DNA from 3 places in the Granulosicoccus sp. 3-233 genome. Region 2 is predicted to be linked to each of the others. Evidence: predicted binding sites of a transcription regulator. Region 2 holds the regulator's gene; each other region holds the start of a gene.
The links. The regulator sigma-54, encoded in region 2, starts transcription at its own class of promoters, with help from an activator protein. The targets are predictions, from matches to a motif close to TGGCANGNTNCNTGCTT.
Positions count from the first base shown of each region.

Region 1: urtA (urea ABC transporter substrate-binding protein) is a predicted target of sigma-54. The motif match lies at 2,644-2,660, and genes of this name have one in related genera.
Region 3: glnA (glutamate--ammonia ligase) is a predicted target of sigma-54. The motif match lies at 4,721-4,737, and genes of this name have one in related genera.

Region 1 is NZ_JBQYLE010000001.1:710,174-717,098, forward strand. Features, by position in the region: gene urtB (urea ABC transporter permease subunit UrtB) at 1-1,209, opposite strand, end outside; gene urtA (urea ABC transporter substrate-binding protein) at 1,281-2,579, opposite strand; gene glmS (glutamine--fructose-6-phosphate transaminase (isomerizing)) at 2,794-4,614, opposite strand; gene ACUNV4_RS03110 (hypothetical protein) at 4,665-4,937, opposite strand; gene alkB (DNA oxidative demethylase AlkB) at 4,964-5,644, shown strand; gene ACUNV4_RS03120 (hypothetical protein) at 5,672-6,493, shown strand; gene ACUNV4_RS03125 (DMT family transporter) at 6,560-6,925, shown strand, end outside.
Region 2 is NZ_JBQYLE010000001.1:164,730-171,654, reverse strand. Features, by position in the region: gene lptA (lipopolysaccharide transport periplasmic protein LptA) at 1-541, shown strand, start outside; gene lptB (LPS export ABC transporter ATP-binding protein) at 538-1,299, shown strand; gene ACUNV4_RS00775 (RNA polymerase factor sigma-54) at 1,542-3,059, shown strand; gene hpf (ribosome hibernation-promoting factor, HPF/YfiA family) at 3,288-3,605, shown strand; gene ACUNV4_RS00765 (PTS sugar transporter subunit IIA) at 3,732-4,316, shown strand; gene hprK (HPr(Ser) kinase/phosphatase) at 4,316-5,347, shown strand; gene rapZ (RNase adapter RapZ) at 5,351-6,211, shown strand; gene ACUNV4_RS00750 (HPr family phosphocarrier protein) at 6,208-6,477, shown strand; gene ptsP (phosphoenolpyruvate--protein phosphotransferase) at 6,480-6,925, shown strand, end outside.
Region 3 is NZ_JBQYLE010000008.1:33,434-40,358, reverse strand. Features, by position in the region: gene ACUNV4_RS19835 (TatD family hydrolase) at 1-89, shown strand, start outside; gene ACUNV4_RS19830 (lysophospholipid acyltransferase family protein) at 171-908, opposite strand; gene gmhB (D-glycero-beta-D-manno-heptose 1,7-bisphosphate 7-phosphatase) at 910-1,458, opposite strand; gene glyS (glycine--tRNA ligase subunit beta) at 1,455-3,527, opposite strand; gene glyQ (glycine--tRNA ligase subunit alpha) at 3,520-4,470, opposite strand; gene glnA (glutamate--ammonia ligase) at 4,807-6,216, shown strand.

The DNA of each region.
Region 1 (6,925 bases), 550 kb from region 2:
GCAGAAGGCCAGTATGTAGAGTCGGTTGAGTGTCAGACTCAGAACGCTGTTGACTTCCAGTACGCCACTCATGAAGGCAGGATTGGCCACCGGTACATTCTGTGAGGAAATGAAGGTGCGAACCAGTTGTTGCAGTATCAGGCTGATGCCGAAGGTGGCCAGCAGCGTTTCCAGCGGACGACCATAGAGAAAACGGATGACGCTGCGTTCGATCAGGATGCCGATCATGCCGGTAAACAGGAATGCCACGGGAATGGACAGCAGCAAGGAGAGTCCCAGGTTGTTCGGCATCAGTTGCTGCATGGCCCAGGTGCAGTAGGCGCCGAGCATGATCAGTTCGCCGTGGGCCATGTTGATCACACCCATGACGCCGAAGCTGATGGCCAGGCCGATGGCTGCCAGTACCAGCACCGAGCCGAGGCTGAGTCCGAAGAACACGGTTTCTGCCTGCGCATACAGGCGTACCCTGGCAGCCTGATCCCGGGCAATTTCCCCGGCCAGTGTCTTGACGCTTTCGTCGGCATCACTCTCGGCCATTGTCTGCACCAGTGAGCGGCTGCCGTTGGACAGATCGTCATTCAGTGTCTGCAGCGCCTGGCGTCGTGCATCGGCCTCGGGAGAGAGGGCCAGCTTGCGTGCCTGCAGAGAGAGCAGGGCAGTACGTACCTTGTCATCGCTTTCGCTGTCCAGCAATTCCTGCAGCGTGGTGTCGGGCAGCGCCTCCGGTGTGTCCATCAGGTCGTTGATGGCGGCCAGACGTTCGATCGGATCTGCGGATCGCAGTCCCAGCGCGGCAATCAGCGAGCGCAGGTGACCTCGCAGCTGATTGGTGACCTTGAGTCGTGAAAGCTTGCGTTTGCGATCACTGCCCAGGTCGTTCTGCCTGTCCAGGGACTGCATGCTGTATTCGCGGCCCTGTGCAGTGGCCCAGACAATGGTGTCGGTATCCTTGTGCAGCATGAGGTCGCCCTCGAGAATACCGTTGAGCAGCTCGCGCGTGTCATCACGTCCGAGCGCGGCCAGTTCATCGAGGGCATCGGTTCGCTGGGTACCCCTGCCTTCGACAAATTGCGTGAACAGGTCGTCCAGTTCCTCGATGCCGGTCCGGACTTCGGCGCCTGCGGTATTGATGCTGCAAGCGGCTGCCAGAATCGTCAGCAGGGTGGCTGCACGAATCAGTCGCTGTAATGCGTGGAGTGGCGGTGACATGACTGCGTTCGGTCTCCTGGGAAATGGGACGACGGGAGCCGGGTCAGCACAGGCTGACCCGGCGAGGGGCATTACAGGTTCTGACCGGAACAGACGTTGGTCGTCACGTTGTAGTTACCGCAGGACAGAGGTGCGCGCCAGTCGGAGATGATCTCCTTGGAGCTGTCCAGAAAGTCTGACCAGGCATCGCCTGCTACCAGACCGGGTGTTTCCCAGACGATTTCGAACTGGCCGTCATCCTGGATCTCGCCGATCAGCACCGGCTTGGTGATGTGATGGTTGGGCATCATGGCGGAATAGCCACCGGACAGGTTTGGCACCGAGACACCGATGATGGCATCCTGGACCGCAGCAGCATCAGTGGTGCCGGCTTTCTCGACCGCCTTCACCCACATGTTGAAGCCGATGTAATGGGCTTCCATCGGATCATTGGTGACGCGATCTTCATCACCGGTGAACTCGATCCAGCTGTCGATGAAGTCATCGTTGACCTCGGCATCGACACTCATGAAGTAGTTCCAGGCAGCCAGGTGACCGACCAGAGGGGCCGTGTCGAAACCGGACAGCTCTTCTTCACCAACCGAGAAGGCAACGACCGGGATGTCTTCGGCAGAGATACCCTGATTGCCCAGCTCCTTGTAGAAAGGCACATTGGCGTCACCATTGACGGTGGAGACCACAGCTGTCTTCTTGCCCTCGGAACCGAAGCGCTTGATATCGGCAACGATGGACTGCCAGTCAGCATGTCCGAAAGGCGTGTAGTTGATCATGATGTCCTCGTCGCTGACGCCACTGGCTTTCAGGTAGGCCTCGAGGATCTTGTTGGTGGTGCGCGGGTATACATAGTCGGTGCCCGCCAGTACCCAGCGCTCGACGCCGATGTCATTGGCCAGGTAGTCGACTGCCGGAATGGCCTGCTGGTTGGGAGCTGCGCCGGTGTAGAACACGTTCTTCGAAGATTCCTCGCCTTCATATTGCACGGGATAGAACAGCAGGCTGTTCAGTTCCTCGAAGACCGGCAGAACCGATTTTCTGGATACGGATGTCCAGGCGCCGAAAGTGGCGACTACACCTTCCTGCTCGATCAGCTCACGCGCCTTTTCGGCAAACAGAGGCCAGTCGGAGGCAGGGTCGACGACAACTGCTTCGAGTTGCTTGCCCAGCAGGCCACCGTTGGCATTCTGCTCATCGATGAGCATCAGCATGGTGTCTTTCAGTGTGGTTTCCGAAATCGCCATGGTGCCCGATAGCGAATGCAGGACGCCTACCTTGATGGTGTCGTCCTGTGCGTGCAGTGAAAGACTCAACCCGGCCAGGCCGATGCCTGCCATGGCTGCGAGTGAACGTCGTGAATTACGTTTGAACAGCATGCGAATGTTATCCCTGTAAAGTTGGCAGAAAAATGTGTTCATTCTTGAACAGCTGCCACTGTTACTACAGGGACTGTGCCAAGCTGAAAAACTCTTTAAATTCAACAGCTTGCTTATCGAGTAACGTGGGCTGGCGGATTTATCGCTCCATTGTGGTGCGCTTCATGCGCTTTTGTGGTGCCTTTCGGTATGGGTGTTGACTTGCAGTATTGTGCTATTCGACGGTGACACTCTTGGCCAGGTTGCGCGGCTGGTCGATATCGCGTTCCATCAGAACGGCACTGTGATAGGCCAGCAGCTGCAGGGCAATGCCGGCGATGACGGGTTGCAGTAATGGTTCGACCTGAGGAATGTGAATCACCTCGTCACTGAGTTCGCGAATGCGGGGGTGGTCGGCGTCGGTCACGGCGATGACCGGAGCCCCTCGAGTGCGAATTTCCTCCAGCGTCGACAGCGACTTGTGCAGCAGTTCATCGTTGGGCAACATGACGATACAGGGTGTGTGACTGCTGATCAGGGCGAGGGGGCCATGCTTGAGTTCCGACGATGGATAGGCTTCGGCATGGATATAGGAAATCTCCTTGAGCTTCTGGGCACCCTCGAGTGCCACCGGGTAGGCACTTGTGCGGCCGAGGAAGAAGGCGCTGTGGGCAGTCACCAGCATGGGGGCCAGGCTGGCAATGGCGGGTTCCAGTGCCAGTGTTTCGCGGACCTTGTCAGGCAGACCCTGCAGGGCTTCGACCAGTGCATTGCCGCGCTGTGGTGAGACATCGCGCAGGCGACCCAGCATCAGGGCCAGCAGGGCAAAGACCGTCAGCATGCTGGTGTAGGCCTTGGTGGAGGCTACCGATACTTCAGGCCCGGCGTGCATGTAGATGCCACCATCGACTTCCCGCGCGATGGTGCTGCCGACACTGTTGACGATCCCCAGTACATGGCCACCCTTGCGACGAATCTCGCGCAAGGCGGCCAGCGTGTCGAAGGTTTCGCCGGACTGGCTGACGGCAATATAGAGCGTCTCCGGTTCCACGACCGGGTTGCGGTAGCGGAATTCGGCGGCCGCCTCGGCGCTGACCGGCAGGCGCGCCAGTTGCTCGATCATGTGCGCACCCGACATGCCGGCATAGAAGGCCGAACCGCAGCCGAGGATCTTGATGCGGCGGATATTGAGCAGTTCACGTGGCGCCAGATTGAGGCCGCCCAGATGCGCCGTGGAGAAGCGTGTGTCCAGGCGTCCACTGAGCGTGCGTTCCACCACGTCGGCCTGGTCGCGGATTTCCCGGTGCAGATAATGTGCATAGCCCCCCTTGTCATAGTCGGCCAGCACACCACTGAGCTGCGTCGTGTTCTTCTGGCTCGGGCGGGCATCCAGGGTCGTCACCTGAAAGCCACGGGGTGTCATTTCCGCGACCTCGCCATCATCCAGATGCACGATCTCGCGTGTATGTCTTGCCAGTGCCGACATGTCGGAGGCGGCCAGCATCTCGCCGTCACCGATCCCCAGAATCACCGGGCTACCCAGTCGCGCCACGACGACGGTGTCCGGTGCCTCTCGATCGATGGCGGCCAGACCATAGGTTCCCTGGATACGCGGCAGCACGGTGCGCATGGCGTCGATCAGCGAGCCGTCGAATGCGCCCAGCAGATGGGCCAGTACTTCGCTGTCGGTCTCCGAGCTGAAACTGACGCCCTCGGCCATCAGTTGCGCGCGCAGCACATCGGCGTTCTCGATGATGCCGTTGTGGGCGACAGCGATTCGCAGCTCACTGTCCGTGTGCGGGTGTGCGTTTTCGTCCGTTGGAGCACCGTGAGTGGCCCAGCGGGTATGGCCGATGCCGCATTGTCCGGCGGTGGTTTCCGGCAAGCGCTGACGGAGAATGGATATCTTGCCGGCAGCCTTCCAGCAGCGGATCCGTTTGCGGTGCAGCAGCGCAATGCCGGCCGAGTCGTAACCGCGATACTCCAGCCGGTGCAGACCGTCCAGAAGGATAGGGGCGGCTTCCTGGCTGCCGGTATAAGCGATGATTCCGCACATAGCGAGTGTCTTTGCCTGTTGAAAGGGAGTCGGTGGTGTGTGGGTCGTGCTCAGCCGTAGATGGTGCGCCGGATCTGGCGCTCTGTCAGCGGGTCGAGTTTGAAGCGTCGATGTTCGAGTTCAGCCGCGATCATCTGATAGATCTGCGCGTTCGCCAGTCCTGCCTTCTGCAGTTCATAATGGCGGCGCTGGATGAATGCGGCGCTGGACTCATCGTAGAAGGCCAGCACTTCCTCGATCAGGCGGGTGGCCTGTGTCGGTGTCAGGTCGTTCTGCCGGCACAGGTGATCAACCAGTTCAGCGGGTACAGGGGGGGAGATCATGTCGCGCATCATCTTGAATGCGTGGAGTGAAGTCCAATATTATGCCCGTTGCCGGGCAGGAAATGAAGAAAGCATCGATGATGAGAGATCTGTTCGCCTCAGACACCGTGGACATCTGTCCCGGCATGGTGTTGCTTCGGCAGTTTGTCGATACGGCCGAGCTGCAGCCGGAGCTCGAGTCGATCCTGACGGTCTCACCGCTGCGTCGCATGCAGACGAGTCGCGGCTTCTACCTGTCTGTGCAGAGCAGCAATTGCGGGCAGTTGGGCTGGGTATCGGACAGGCAGGGCTATCGCTACAGCACGCTGGATCCGCTGACAGGCCAATCCTGGCCGGCGATGCCAAAGGCCTTTCGAGCGCTGGCGCAGCACGCTGCCGAGTGCGCGGGGTTTCCGGGTTTCATGCCGGATGGTTGCCTGATCAACCAGTATCAGCCGGGAGCTCAGATGGGTGCGCATCAGGATCGGGACGAGGCTGATGCAGACGCCCCCATCGTTTCCGTGTCGATGGGTATAGATGCACGCTTTTTCGTGACGGGACCCGAACGACGCGGCCGCTCAAGCGCTGTAGACTTGAGTGATGGTGATGTCGTCGTATTCGGTGGGCCGGCGCGTCATCACTATCATGGTGTGAGAAAACTGAAGTTTTCCGAACATCCGCGCTTTGGTGCGGTGCGCTGGAATCTGACCTTTCGCAAGGCAGGCTGATGGCAGGATGGACAGGTGACAGAGGGCATGGTGAAGGCAGAGGAAGGTAGTCGGATGCGGCAGGTAATGGCCGGTGCACCGTTGCTCGTGCACCGTGTAGCTGTTGCCGTGTGGCTGCTCGGCGCTGTCATCGTTCTCGGACAGCTGCCCTCGGTTGCTGCAGCGACGCTGGAAGCATTGCCGGATCAGGTGCTGGAGCCCGGCCAGCAGTTGCAGCTGCCGCTGCAGATTCGCCAGGAACAGGGCCCTCGCATCGAGATCAGTCTGGGGGTCTCCCCGCCAGGGGCGAGTCTGGAGCTGCAGGATGACGGACAGTTGCAGCTGCAGTGGCAGCCAGGACCGGATATGCCGCCGGAGACCATGGTCGAACTGCTGGTACGCGATGTGGATTCCAATGTGTACCTGGATAGCGTGTTTGTCGTGATCCGGCGACCCGATGTCAATCCGCGACCGGATGGCGGGCCTGGTACCGGCGTGATGGCGCCAGAACCGTCTACCGAAGTATTGCCGGATGGCTCGCTCGATGCGCCGGTGCTGGACGTTCTGCCCAATCAGGTGGTCAGCGCTGGTCGAACCGTCACATTGAAGGTCTTTGCGAGTCTGCCCGGTGAGTTCGATCCGGTACTGCAGATTGATCGACTGCCACGCAATGCCAGTTTCGAGGCCAATGAAGAGGGCGGGCGCACGTTTCGCTGGGAAACCGGGGACAACGACCAGGGCGAGCATCTGTTTCGTTTCACGGCATTCAATCCACGTGCGCCCGAGCAGCGCTCCGTACAGGAAGTACTGATGGTGGTGGGTGATCCGTCATTGAAAGTGACCTTGCCTCAACCGACGCCGAGCGATTAGGCCGTGGCCTGAGGGGTTGTCATTGGTGTAAGCTGCAGTACCGTGCATGGCAGAACCTGAAAACCCTTGGAGCGTTTCGACAAGCAGTCTGACAACGTCAAGGGTGCGCTGATCCTGATGCTGGCAGCCTTCGGCTTTTCCATGATGGTGACGATGATCAAGCTGGCTGGCCAGCACCTGCCGGTGGCCCAGATCCTGTTCGTGAGACAGCTGGGCATGACACTGATGCTGGGGCCGGTGCTGTTCAAATCCTTTCCCGGGGCGTTTCACACAGGGCAACTGCCGTTGCAATTTGCCCGGATTGCGTTGGCACTCGTTGCCATGAGCTGCGGGTTCACTGCCGTGATTCACATGCCTCTGGCCGAGGCGACGGCCATCGCCTTTGCCAAGAGTTTCTTCGTCACGATCTTCGCGGTTCTCATTCTCAAGGAA
Region 2 (6,925 bases):
TGACAATCAATCCGACAAGCGCCGCCAGTCGGGCAAGCACTGGCAGCAGGCAGTGGCCATGTGCCTGCTGTTGGGCACGCTGTGGCAGGCGACACCGAGTCTTGCGCGCGAATCCGACCTGGAACAGCCCATCGATGTGCGCGCCGACAAGTCCGAGTTCGATGAGAAGGCCGGCACACAGATTCTCACCGGTAATGTCGAGATCAGCCAGGGCACCATGCGCATTGCCGCCGACCGGATTGCCATAGAACTGAAAAACAACGCATTGAGTGCCATCACCGGCACCGGCTCGCCGATCCGTTTCGAGCAACAGAACGAGGCTGGTGAGCTGATGAGCGGCGAGGCGCAGAAGATTACCTATGATGCGCTGGCAGGCACGCTGATTCTCGAAGGCACGGCCACTCTGAGCCAACCGCGTCAGGAACTGGTCAGTGAACGCATCACCTTCAATGCCAGAACCCAGAAAGTCAGTGCCGAAGGCGGCCCCAGTGAAGGCCGTGTGAGCATCCAGATCCAACCACCCACAGGCGCTGATCAGTGACCCGGCAAGACGCGCTCGACAAGCCTCCCGCCCTCCGGACCCTCGAAGCCAGAGACCTGCACAAGGCCTACAAGAAACGCCGCATTCTCGAGGGCGTCTCCCTGTCCGTGAACAGTGGCGATGTGGTCGGTCTGCTGGGCCCCAACGGCGCGGGCAAGACCACCTGCTTCTACATGGTGGTGGGCCTGGTCAGACCTGACCAGGGACAGATCATGCTCGATGGCGAGGACATCACGCGTTTTCCGATGCATGCCCGGGCCCGCAAGGGTGTCGGTTATCTGCCGCAGGAAGCCTCCGTGTTCCGGCAACTGACCGTCTCGCAGAACATCATGGCCATTCTGGAAACCCGTCCGGAGCTGAACCGTGAAACCCGCCATGACCGGCTCGAAGCCCTGCTCGAGGAACTGCAGATATCGCATATCAGGGACAGCCTCGGCATCAGCCTTTCCGGTGGTGAACGACGCCGCGTCGAAATAGCCCGGGCCCTGTCTGCCGACCCCGGTTTCATTCTGCTCGATGAACCGTTTGCCGGTGTTGATCCCATTTCCATTCTCGACATCCAGCGCATCATCACCCACCTGAAGGAACGCAATATCGGCGTGCTGATCACGGATCACAATGTGCGCGAAACACTGGGCATCTGCGATCGAGCGTACATTCTCAGCCACGGCAAGCTGATCGCCGAAGGCACGCCGGACACCGTGCTGGCAAACCGGGAAGTGCGATCGGTGTATCTGGGTGACAACTTCCAGATCTGAGCGCGATTGGCTTCACAACACCGCAGCCGGTTGTCATGACTCATGCCGCTTTTCCATCAGTTGAGGTGGTGCGCCGCCGCTATCTACCTGTAATAACAGCAGAATACGTCTTGAAAATGAAACATTACCAATTTGTCATTTAAGTTTTCCCTGCCGGTATCGCAACCGGCGGGAAAATTGCGTTAATTGCTATCCAGCTGGTAGTTTTTCACTACAGACACCTTTTACCGGACGCGTATTCGATGAAACAGTCACTGCAAATAAAGATGGGCCAGTCCCTGGCCATGACTCCTCAATTGCAGCAGGCAATCAAACTGTTACAACTGTCCACGCTCGAACTGCAGACGGAAATCCAGACGGCTCTGGAAAGCAATCCCATGCTGGAGATGCAGGAAGACGAAGGCTCCGAACCCCGTGAAGCGGATCTCGCCAATGAATCACGCGAGACACGCGAAGCCAACCGTGAGGCGGAAACCGCGGCCGCCGAACAGAAGCAGGCTGCCGGTGAAACCGAGCTGGTGGGCGAGAACATGCAGAGCTCCGATGATGTTCTGCCAGAAGACCTTCCGGTGGACAGCGCCTGGGATGATATCTACGATTCCGCGGTGCCTTCCAGCAGTGGCACGTCCGGCAGCGATGGTGAATCCCGCGATTTCACCGAGTTTCACAACGCCGGCGTGGCCAGCATTCAGGATCATCTGAACGAACAGATACGCTTCGCCCCGCTGTCCGAACGGGATCAGGAAATTGCCGAAACCATCATCGATGCCGTGGACAACAACGGTTACCTGATCGATGACGTCGAGGTCCTGCTCGACGGTCTGAACCGCGACATCACCGATGTCGACCAAATGTATGTACTCGACGAATTCGAGACCGTACTGCATCTGGTTCAGCACCTGGACCCACCCGGCTGTGCGGCTCGTGACGCCAGCGAATGCATGGGCATCCAGCTCAGCCAGCTACCCGTATCCGAGCTGCGCACCCTCGCCATGGGCATCGTCAAGGATCACCTCGACCTGCTCGCCGCCCACGATTTCGCCCGTCTGCGTCGTCTGTTCAAGATCAACGACGACGTGCTGCAGGAAGCCATCACACTGATCCGCAGTCTGAACCCGCGCCCGGGTCGGCAGCTGGTGAATGATCATGACCAGTACATCGTGCCGGATGTGTTCGTGAAGAAGATCAAGGGCGTCTGGCGCGTCGAGCTGAACCCCGACATCGCTCCCCGGCTGGGCATCAATGCCCTGTATGCCGGCATGGTCAAACGTGCCGACAAGAGCGAAGACAACAACTTCATGCGCAACCATCTGCAGGAGGCTCGCTGGTTCATCAAGAGCCTGCAGAGCCGCAACGAAACCCTGTTACGCGTCGCCACGGCCATCGTCGAACGCCAGCGCAGCTTTCTGGAATATGGCGATGAAGCCATGAAGCCGCTGGTGCTGCGCGACATCGCCGAGCAACTGAGCCTGCACGAATCCACCATCTCGCGAGTCACCACGCACAAGTACATCCATACCCCGCGCGGCATTTTCGAGTTCAAGTACTTCTTCTCCAGCCATGTATCCACAGCCAATGGCGGTGAATGCTCGGCCACGGCCATTCGCGCCATGATCAAGAAATTCATAGCCGCCGAGGATTGCACGAAGCCACTTTCCGACAGCAAGATAGCCAGTACGTTAGTCGAGGAAGGAATACAGGTTGCGCGACGCACCGTTGCCAAGTATCGTGAATCCATGGCCATTCCGCCATCGAACTAACGCAAGCGATTGAACTGAAACGATTTATGCAGAAAAAGCACACCCTGACATGGCCTCAAGCCCTCTGCGAAGAAACATTCGCAACAGAGCGTGGCCAGCTATTGGGTCTGCCCCCCATCGACCATAGAACAGATATGGGACGCGCAATGTGTCCCTACTTGCCGCGAGGTCCTTCGCGGACCCTCGCTCTTCATCGTTGAACCTTTTGTTGAACATCAGGAGATGCCCATGAACTTAACCGTAACCGGTCACCACGTCGACGTTACCGCTTCGATGCGAAACTATGTGACTGACAAGATGGAACGCCTCCAGAGACACTCCGACAACGTTTTCGGAGTCCACGTGATTCTTACCGTGGAAGAAAAATCACGCCAGAAGGCCGAGGCAACCATCAAGGTTTCCGGTACGCAGCTGTATGCAGACACCACCGAGCCCGACATGTACGCGGCCATCGATCTGCTGACAGACAAACTGGATCGTCAACTGATCCGGCACAAGGAAAAGCTCAAGGCGCACCGCCGCACAGGCGACCCTGTTCCCGAATAGTGGCCTGACACTTTTAATCCTGACAGCGAGAGCGCACAATAGCGCTTTCGCAGCCCTCGAAGACTCTGTCCGACATCATCGGCAGGGTCTTCGAGCATTGAAAGTGTGGCCAAATCTTCTACACCCATGGATTTATCCGATCTGCTCGATCCCGAGCGCATACGCTGTCATTGCAGCATTCAGAGCAAGAAACGCACATTGCAGACGCTGGCCGAACTGCTGGGCGAGTCTCTCCGGGCAAGAAATGCCACAGACGATGTCAATGACGACGACGCCGAAGGCGGCGAGGAAAAGAGCAGCCCCCGCAAGGTCAGGAAGTCACGCAAACAGAGCGACAAGGCCGCGGAGTCGGCGGATACCCTCAGCGACATGCAGATACTGGACGCGCTGATCAGCCGCGAACGACTGGGCAGTACCGGACTGGGACACGGTGTCGGCCTGCCCCACAGCCGTCTGGCCAGTATCGAGGAGCCCATTGCGGCCTTCGTGACGCTGGAAAAAGGCGTCGACTACGAATCGGTCGATGGTCAACCCGTCGATCTCGTGTTCGGTCTGCTGGTTCCCGAACATTGCAATGATGAACACCTGCAGATCCTGGCGCAGATGGCGCGACGTTTCAGTGACGCCGAACTGCGTGACACGCTGCGCGGTTTCGACGATCCAGACGCACTCTACGAACACCTGACGTCCCTGCAGCCCGTCTCCACCTGATGTCTTACCGGCAGCTGACCGTTGGCGAGGCGGTACAGGCACTGAACAAGGATCTGGATCTGACCTGGACCGCCGGACATGCCGCCCATTCGCGCATGCTGACGCGTGACGCCGGCCCGGTAGACCGCCCTCGCCTGCTCGGCCCACTCAATTTCAACAGCCCCAACCGTATCCAGTTGCTGGGCGCTGCCGAAGTCCGCCTGTTCAGCGAGGCCTCGGTGCTCGACGCCAGCCGTTTCGAGTATTCCCTGCCCAACACCTGCGACGTGATCGTGGTCTCCAACTCGCTGCAGGCGCCCGAAAGCATCATCGAACTGGCTGAACGCGAGAACATCGCCCTGCTGAGCTCGGCGGCAGACTACAGCCAGTTGCACAGCCGCATGCGCTTTCTGCTGACTCAACTGCTGGCCGAACGCGAGATCATTCACGGGGTGATGATGGATGTGCATGGTACCGGGGTACTGATCACCGGGGATGCCAGTGTCGGCAAGAGCGAACTGGCTCTGGAGCTGATCAGTCGAGGTCACATCCTGGTGGCGGACGACGCCCCGGAGTTCACCCGCATAGCGCCCGGGACGCTCGAATGCCAGTGCCCGCCCCTGCTGCAGGATTTTCTGGAAGTACGCGGTCTCGGTGTGCTCAACATCGCCCTGATGTACGGGGATGCACATACGCGCTCGCGCAAGATCCTGCGCTGTATCGTGCACCTGAAGCCGGTCAGTGGCGAGGATTTCAACAAGGATCTGGCGGCCATTGCCGGTGATCGCATCAGCGAGCCGTCCGGCACTCGCGTCGTCCTGGGCGTCAAGGTACCCAAACGCACGATACCGGTAGCTCCCGGACGCAACATGGCCGTGCTGGTCGAAGCCGCGATACGCGACCAGATATTGCGCGCCGGCGGTTACAGCGCCTCCAGGGATCTGGTCAGCAAACAGGAACGAGCGCTGGCAATCGCCGCCCATCAGAGCAAGCGCCGTCCCAGCCCACGCCCCAAGTCGGGCACCGACGTCAGTACCGATACGGAGAACTGAACCATGACACGCCTGACCATAGTCACTGGTCTGTCAGGATCCGGCAAGAGTGTGGCTCTGCACACCCTGGAAGACGAAGGCTTCTACTGCATCGACAATCTGCCCTCCTACCTGCTGTCCGAATTCATCGACAAACTGCTGGCCAGCGGCTCGCAGCTGTATGCCAAGCTGGCCATCGGCATCGACATGCGCAGCGAACGCGCCTCGGCAGACAATCTGCTGAGACTGTTGACCGAGCTGCGGGCCCGCAAGGACATGCAGGTCGAGGTGCTGTTTCTGGACACCGACCGCACCCGCCTGGTGACGCGCTTTTCCGAAACCCGCCGCAAGCATCCACTCAGCAGTCAGGACCTGCCGCTGATCAGTGCCATCGACGAAGAGGCGCGCCTGCTGGATCCGGTCAAGGCCGACGCCGAACTGGTCGTGGATACCTCTGCACTGAACCTGCATGAACTGCGCGACATCATCCGCACCTATGTGCTGGGCAAGACCCAGGTCGGTCTTGCACTGATCTTCCAGTCTTTCGGCTTCAAGCACGGCACCCCGGCCAGCACCGACTTCATGTTCGACGTACGCTGCCTGCCCAATCCGCACTGGGAGCCGGAACTGCGACGATTCACCGGACGCGAGAAACCGATCATCCGCTTCCTGCAGGACCAGCCGGACGTCGAAGCCATGTTCGAGCACATCCGGGATTTTCTGCAACGCTGGCTGCCGCTGTTCGAAGCAGAGAATCGCGCCTATCTGACCGTCTCGGTAGGTTGTACCGGCGGTCGCCATCGGTCGGTCTATCTGATCGATCGACTTGCCGACCATTTCGCCGAGGCGCGCGACAACGTCTCCAGACGACATCGAGAACTATGATCCAGCAAGAACTCGAAATCATCAACAAACTGGGCCTGCACGCACGCGCAGCAGCCAAGCTTGTCAAGCTCTCGTCATCCTTTGCTGCCAGTATCGATATCGAGAAGGATGGCCAGCGTGTCAACAGCAAGAGCATCATGGGCGTCATGATGCTGGCTGCCAGCATGGGCTCGAAGGTCACCGTGTCCGCCGACGGGGAAGACGAGGAAGATGCACTGGCCGCCGTTGTCGATCTGATCAACCGCCGGTTCGACGAAGAGGAGTAGCCATGAGTCTGATGTTCAGCGGCATTGGCGTCTCCCGCGGTATTGCCATCGGCAACGCCTATCTGCTGCGACGCAATCAGATCGATGTCACTTCTCGCACGCTGCTGAAGAAAGGCATTCCGGCAGAAGTGCGGCGCTTCAAGCGCGCTGTCAAGGACGCGCGGGCGCAACTGCTCATGGCCCGCGACAATATCCCCAAGGATGCGCCGAGCGATGTCAGCTCGTTCATCGAAACCCACATTCTGATGCTCGATGACGCCGTGCTGTCACAGCGCCCCGTGGAAATCATCAAGGGCGAGATGATCAACGCCGAGGCCGCCCTGCAACAGCAGCGCGAGGAGCTGATCAAGGCATTCGGCTCGATGGATGACAGCTACCTGGCCACTCGCATCGACGATGTCAATCACGTCATCGATTCGGTGCTGCGCGCCCTGGACGATGGCGCCGA
Region 3 (6,925 bases), on a different contig from region 2:
GTGCCATGCGCCCGGAAGACCCGGAGGCCATTGCTCACGCCACGACATGCAATGCCATCGACCTGTTCAGATTGCCGCTCCGCCACTGATACAAGCCTGTCCCGAGATGCAGGGCCCTAGATGACCTGACGCCAATGTCAGCGGCAGCGGCAATGCCGCAATGGGCGCGATCAGTAGGGAAACCGGTTCCTGACCGTGATCTCTTCCATCCGCCCTTCAATCCAGGCCTGCGTCTCGGCCAGGATCTGCGCCGCCGACTTGCCTTCGCTGCGAATGACGGGACCAATGCTGACCGTGATCGTACCGGGCCACTTGATGAAGCCCATGCGCGGCCAGAATTCACCGGCATTGAGCGCAACGGGCAACACATCACAGGGCACCTTGTGCGCAATCATGGCACCACCGATGCGGTATTGCGGCTCGGCCCCCACTGGACGCCGCGTTCCCTCCGGAAACACCACCACCCAGCGCCCCAGAGACAGGCGATTGGCGGCCTGTTCGCACATCTGTGACATCGCCGAACGGCCGCTCTTGCGATCGATCATGATGAACTTCAGTACGTACAGCGCCCACCCGAAGATGGGAATCCACAACAGGGACCGCTTCGCCACGAAGACACTGGGATAGAACAGCGTCGGCAGGAAGTAGGTGTCCCAGGTGGACTGATGCTTCGACATGATGACGCAGGGAGTGTCAGGCGTATTCTCCAGACCATCCACCTGCCAGTTGACACCACAGATGTATTTCAGCCCGTAGATGTTGCTGCGATTCCAGACAATCGCCAGGGCATAGCCCATGCGAAACGAGAACAATCCGATGACAACCACCGGAATGCCCAGTATCAGGGTCATGATGATCTGCCAAAGCCAGAACACGACACTCCTGAACAACAGCCAGTAACGATACACGTCAGGTTTCCTCCTTCGGGGACAACAAGGCATCCACACAGCTGGCCAGATTGTCATAGGCCGGCACATGTTCCAGGCCCTTGTTGCTGTCCAGTGTCTGCTGCCCCTTGCCGGTACGTACCATGATGGGTGTGGCAGCCGTCGCCATTGCCGCCTGCATGTCACGCAGCGAATCACCCACCACCACGACCGTACTCAGATCGATATCCAGCCGTTCACTGATGGTATAGAGCATGCCGGGCGCCGGCTTGCGGCAGTCGCATTGATCGCCATCGCTGTGCGGACAGAAGGCAACGACATCGATTCGACCACCGGCCTGCACGACTTTTTCCTGCATGCGCTGATGAATGGCATGCAACTCCTCCAGCGTGATCAGCCCACGGCTGATACCACTCTGGTTGGTCGCCACGGCAACATGCCAGCCTGCCTGATGCAGACGGGCAATTGCCTCCAGACTACCCGGGATGGGAACCCATTCCCTGGGCTCGCTGATCGGACGCTCCAGATTCTCGTTGATGACGCCATCGCGATCCAGCACGATGAGCTTCATGAAGCCGAATCCGCAGGTTGCAACAGACTCAGCTCAGCGGTACTGCAACACAGTTCATTGACTTGTCGCAGCAAGGCCAGGCGATTGGCTCGCAGAGCCAGATCATCATCCATCACCATGACCTCATCGAAGAAGGTATCCACCGGCTGGCGAAGTGAGGCGGTTTCCTGCATGGATGCCTGATAGTCGCGAGATTGCAGATGCTGTTCGATGATGGGCCGGCGGCTGAGCAACTGCTCCAGCAAGGCGCTTTCAGCCCCCTGACTCAACAGGGCGTCATCCACCTCATCGGGCACGCTACCGTCCACCTTCTTCAGCAGATTGCCGATGCGCTTGCTGGCCGCAGCCAGTGAAACGGCAGCCTCGGTGGAACGGAACTCCTGCATGGCGGCCAGCCTTGCAACGATATCCAGCGGACGGGTCAGGCCCTTGGCCAGTACCGCATCGATGGCATCAGCGGCATAGCCCTGATCGATCAGGTATCCGCGCATGCGCTCGATGACATAGGCCAGCATGCCGGCCTTGTCCGGTGCCTCGAGGCGATCACCGTAGATGCTCAGAGCCTGCTCCAGTACCTGCTCCAGATCCAGGTCGAGCCGCTGTTCGATCATGATGCGCACGATACCCAGAGATGCGCGGCGCAGTGCGAACGGATCCTTGGCCCCCGTAGGCTTCATGCCCAGACCGAAGATGCCCGCCAGCGTGTCGGTCTTGTCAGCCAATGACACGATCTGCGAGACAAGTCCGGCTGGCAGAGGTCCACCGGCCTTGTTGGGAAAATAATGCTGCTCCATGGCTTCGCACACCGAGGCCGGATGACCATCACGGGTTGCATAATACCGGCCACAGATACCCTGCATCTTGGGCAGTTCCTTGACGATCTCGGTATTCAGATCGCATTTGCACAGACTCACGGCCAGCGCGACGTCGGCGGCATCCTGCGACAGCTCGGCCGCCAGCCATTCACCCAGCGTGGTCATGCGCGCCACCTTGTCGGCCACACTGCCGAGCTTTTCCTGAAACAGCAGACGATCCAGCTGAGGCTGGTGGGCAGACAATGGCTGCTTCTTGTCCTGATTCCAGAAGAACATGGTATCGGCGAAACGCGGACGTATGACACGCTCATTGCCATCGACCACCGTTTCCGGGTGGTTGGACTCGATATTGGCAATGGTGATGAAGGCCGGCATCAATGCACCCTTGCCATCGAGCAGTGCGAAGTAACGCTGGTTCTCCTGCATGGTCTGGATCAGGGCTTCCTTGGGAATCTCCAGAAACGTCGCATCGAAACGGCCAGCCAGCGCCACCGGCCACTCGACCAGGGCATTCACTTCATCCAGCAGTTCTTCATCCATGACGGGTTCACCGTCGAGCGATTTCGCCACTCCCCTGACCGCGTCCTCGATGCAGGCGCGTCGACGTATCGGATCGGCCATTACCTTGACGGCCTCCAGGCGAGCTTCGTACTCGGCAGGAGAGGCCAGCGTGATGGCATCGGGTGCATGGAAACGATGTCCATGAGTGCGGTTGGACGCCTCGAGTCCCAGAACCTGCAATGGCAATACAGCTTCGCCATGCATCGCCAGCAACCAGCTGACCGGTCGCAGAAAGTCGTGCGTGGAGCGTCCCCAGCGCATGCGTCGCGGCATGGGCATGGTCTTGATCGCCTCCGCTACACAGCTCTCCATGACCTCGGTCAGGGTCTTGCCGGGCTGCACCTGACGGGCCACCACCCATTCTCCCTTGGGGGTCTCGATGGTGGACAGTTGCTCAACGGTGACACCTGCCGAACGCATGAAACCTTCCAGCGCCTTGGTGGGTTTTCCCTCCTTCCAGGCCGCCGCACTGGCTGGTCCGCGACGCTCCACTTCGGTATCGGGCTGGCGTTCTCCGACATCGGTAAAGCGGGCCGCGATGCGCCGGGGGGTGGCAAAGATCTGCGCGTCACTGTTGCACAGCTGATTCTCCTGCAGCGCTGCCGCGAGCACCTTGCCCAGATGCTCTGCCATCGGCACGACAGATCCGGCTGGCAGTTCCTCGCAGCCGAGTTCGATGATCAGATCAGACATTGACGACACCCTCTTGAGCCGGGCTTGCGGTATCGGTTTTCAGCAAGGGATAGCCCAGGGCCTCACGCTTGTTGACCCAGGCTTCGGCAACCTGCCGGGACAGGGTACGCACCCGTAGAATGTAACGCTGGCGTTCGGTCACCGATATTGCATGTCTGGCATCCAGCAGATTGAAGGAGTGAGAGGCACGCAGTACCTGCTCATAGGCCGGCAGTGGCAATTCGAGATCGCACAGACGTGCGCAATCGTTCTCGCACTGGTCGAATTGCCGGAACAGGGCATCGACATCGGCGTGTTCGAAATTGTAGGCCGATTGCTCTACTTCGTTCTGGTGAAACACGTCACCGTAGCTCACCGGACCTTCGGCCGTGTTGCCCCAGACCAGGTCATAAACGCTTTCCACCCCCTGAATGTACATGGCCAGACGTTCGATACCGTAGGCCAGTTCCCCCAGCACAGGTTTGCAGACAAGGCCGCCACACTGCTGAAAATAGGTGTACTGCGTAACTTCCATGCCATTGAGCCAGACTTCCCAGCCCAGCCCCCAGGCACCGAGCGTCGGAGACTCCCAGTTGTCTTCCACAAAGCGCACATCGTGTTCCAGCAGATCGAATCCCAGCGCCTCCAGAGAGCCCAGATACAGATCCTGCATGCCTTCCGGTGAGGGTTTCATGGCCACCTGGAACTGGTAATAATGCTGCAGGCGGTTGGGATTGTCGCCATAACGTCCGTCCGTGGGACGTCTGGAAGACTGTGTGTGACAGGCAAACCAGGGCTCTGGCCCGATGGCGCGCAGGAAGGTCGAGGGGTGGAAGGTACCTGCCCCCATTTCCATGTCATAGGACTGCTGCACCAGACAACCCTGGGCAGCCCAGTAGTTCTGCAGCACGGCAATCATGCCCTGAAAGGTTTTCACATCAGGCTGCTTTGCAGCTTCGGTCATGGTCGGTTCCAGCTCTGGGTTCTGTAAAAAGTGTGTCAGTGTACTTAATCCGGCGACGTGCGACGATACGGTAGAATGCATTGGCCGGGCCGGATTCGTCCGTTACGTCCGGTCCTGCATGGCCTGCCGCACCAAATTTGCGCCCCATTCTGGTGCATTCAGAATCAAAATGCGCCATTCTGGTGCGTAACATGTACCCATGAAAATATTATCTCATTGATTTAACAGGTATTTTTATCCTCAACCGGGTTGGTACGTACCCTGCACCATATAGGTGGGAGCACGCACCACGCGCGCGTGGCCATACTCAAATTATATTTCACAGGAAAACTACACATGTCTGCCAGTGACGTTCTCAAGACCATCAAGGAAAACGACGTAAAGTTTGTCGACTTTCGTTTCACAGACCCGCGCGGCAAGGAGCAGCACACAGCAATCCCGGTCGCCATGTTCGAAGAGGACATCTTCGAAGACGGCCAACCCTTTGATGGTTCTTCCATTGCTGGCTGGAAAGGCATCAACGCCTCTGACATGCTGCTGATGCCCGACCCGGAGACTGCGGTCATCGACCCGTTCACCGAAGAGGCCACTCTGAACCTGCGTTGCGACATCGTCGAGCCCGACACCATGGCAGGCTACGAGCGTGACCCTCGCTCGGTTGCCCGTCGTGCCGAAGCCTACCTGCAATCCACCGGTATCGCAGACACAGCCTACTTCGGTCCAGAACCTGAATTCTTCGTCTTCGACGATGTTCGCTGGTCAACCGAAATGCAGGGCATGAGCTTCGCCATCAATTCCGATGAAGCGGCGTGGAGCTCCAACAAGAAGATCGAAGGCGGCAACACAGGCCATCGTCCCAAGGTCAAGGGCGGCTACTTCCCGGTTCCTCCTGTCGATTCACTGTCCGACCTGCGCGCCACCATGTGCCTGGTTCTGGAGCAGATGGGTGTGACGCCTGAAGTTCATCACCACGAAGTCGGTACTGCCGGCCAGTGCGAGATCGGCACCAAATTCGACACTCTGGTCAAGCGTGCCGACCAGACTCAGATCCTCAAGTACGTGGTACTGAACGTGGCTCACCAGTATGGCAAGACTGCCACCTTCATGCCCAAGCCGATCGTTGGCGACAACGGCAGCGGCATGCACGTGCATCAGTCTCTGTTCAAGGACGGCAACAACATGTTCGCCGGTGAACTGTATGGCGGACTGTCGGAAACTGCCCTGTTCTACATCGGCGGCATCATCAAGCACTCGCGTGCCATCAACGCCTTCTCCAACGCCTCTACCAACAGCTACAAGCGACTGGTTCCAGGCTTCGAAGCCCCGGTCATGCTGGCCTACTCCGCTCGTAACCGCTCTGCCTCCATCCGTATTCCTTATGTAGGCAACCCCAAAGGTCGTCGTATCGAGGTTCGCTACCCTGACCCAACCGGCAACCCTTACCTGACATTCTCGGCTCTGATGATGGCTGGCCTCGACGGTATCCAGAACAAGATCCACCCTGGCGACGCTGCCGACAAGGATCTGTACGACCTGCCAGCCGAAGAAGCAGCCAACATTCCACAGGTCTGCTCTTCTCTGGATCAGGCTCTGGAAGCTCTGGACGCCGATCGTGCCTTCCTGACTGCCGGTGGTGTGTTCACTGACGATCAGATCAATGGCTACATCAACCTGAAGATGGAAGAAGTCACTCGCATGCGCATGTCCACGCATCCGGTTGAATTCGATATGTACTACTCTTGCTGATGCAGATCGACTCTATCTGACTGCTTCAGATAGAGTTCTGGAAATGTTGCGCCACCATGAGTCTGTGGTGGCGCAATGGAATCAATGGCATGTCGAGACCTCTCCGACTGATCCATGATTTCTGCGCCAACCTCTCACCAGACATCCACGCCCCCTCTTCAGCGACGCAGCTACCCCCCCCCCGCTGGCGCGCTACTTGACCAGACCGACACCACGGTTCCGATAGCTCCGGGATGATGCTGTCATCCCCCGCTTCCCGCTATTCATTCAAGCAGGAAACCGGCAGATCGCCCTGCCCCATCAGCATCCAGTCTCCGCTTGTCTCCGCTTGCCTCCGCTTGCCTCCGCTCGTCTCCGCTCGTCTCCGCTCGTCTCCGCTCGTCTCCGCTCGTCTCCGCTCGTCTCCGCTCGTCTCTCCGCCCGTCTCCGCCCGTCTCCGCCCGTCTCAGCCCGTCTCAGCCCGTCTCAGCCCATTCACGCGCCTGTTCAATGACGGTGTGCGCTGAACGAATGTACAGGATCAGTCGATGGGAATTGACAGGCCGCTTCGATAGGTCAGGACTGGAAATGGGTGTCCACGAAACCGGGGGAAGTTCATCGACATGATCCGGGTGCTGAGCGTGATCACGGATGCGTTCGTTGCGCATCATCAGGTTCAGCTTCAGCAGCAGTTGCGCAGTGAACGGCCGGATTTGTTCGATGACTTTGT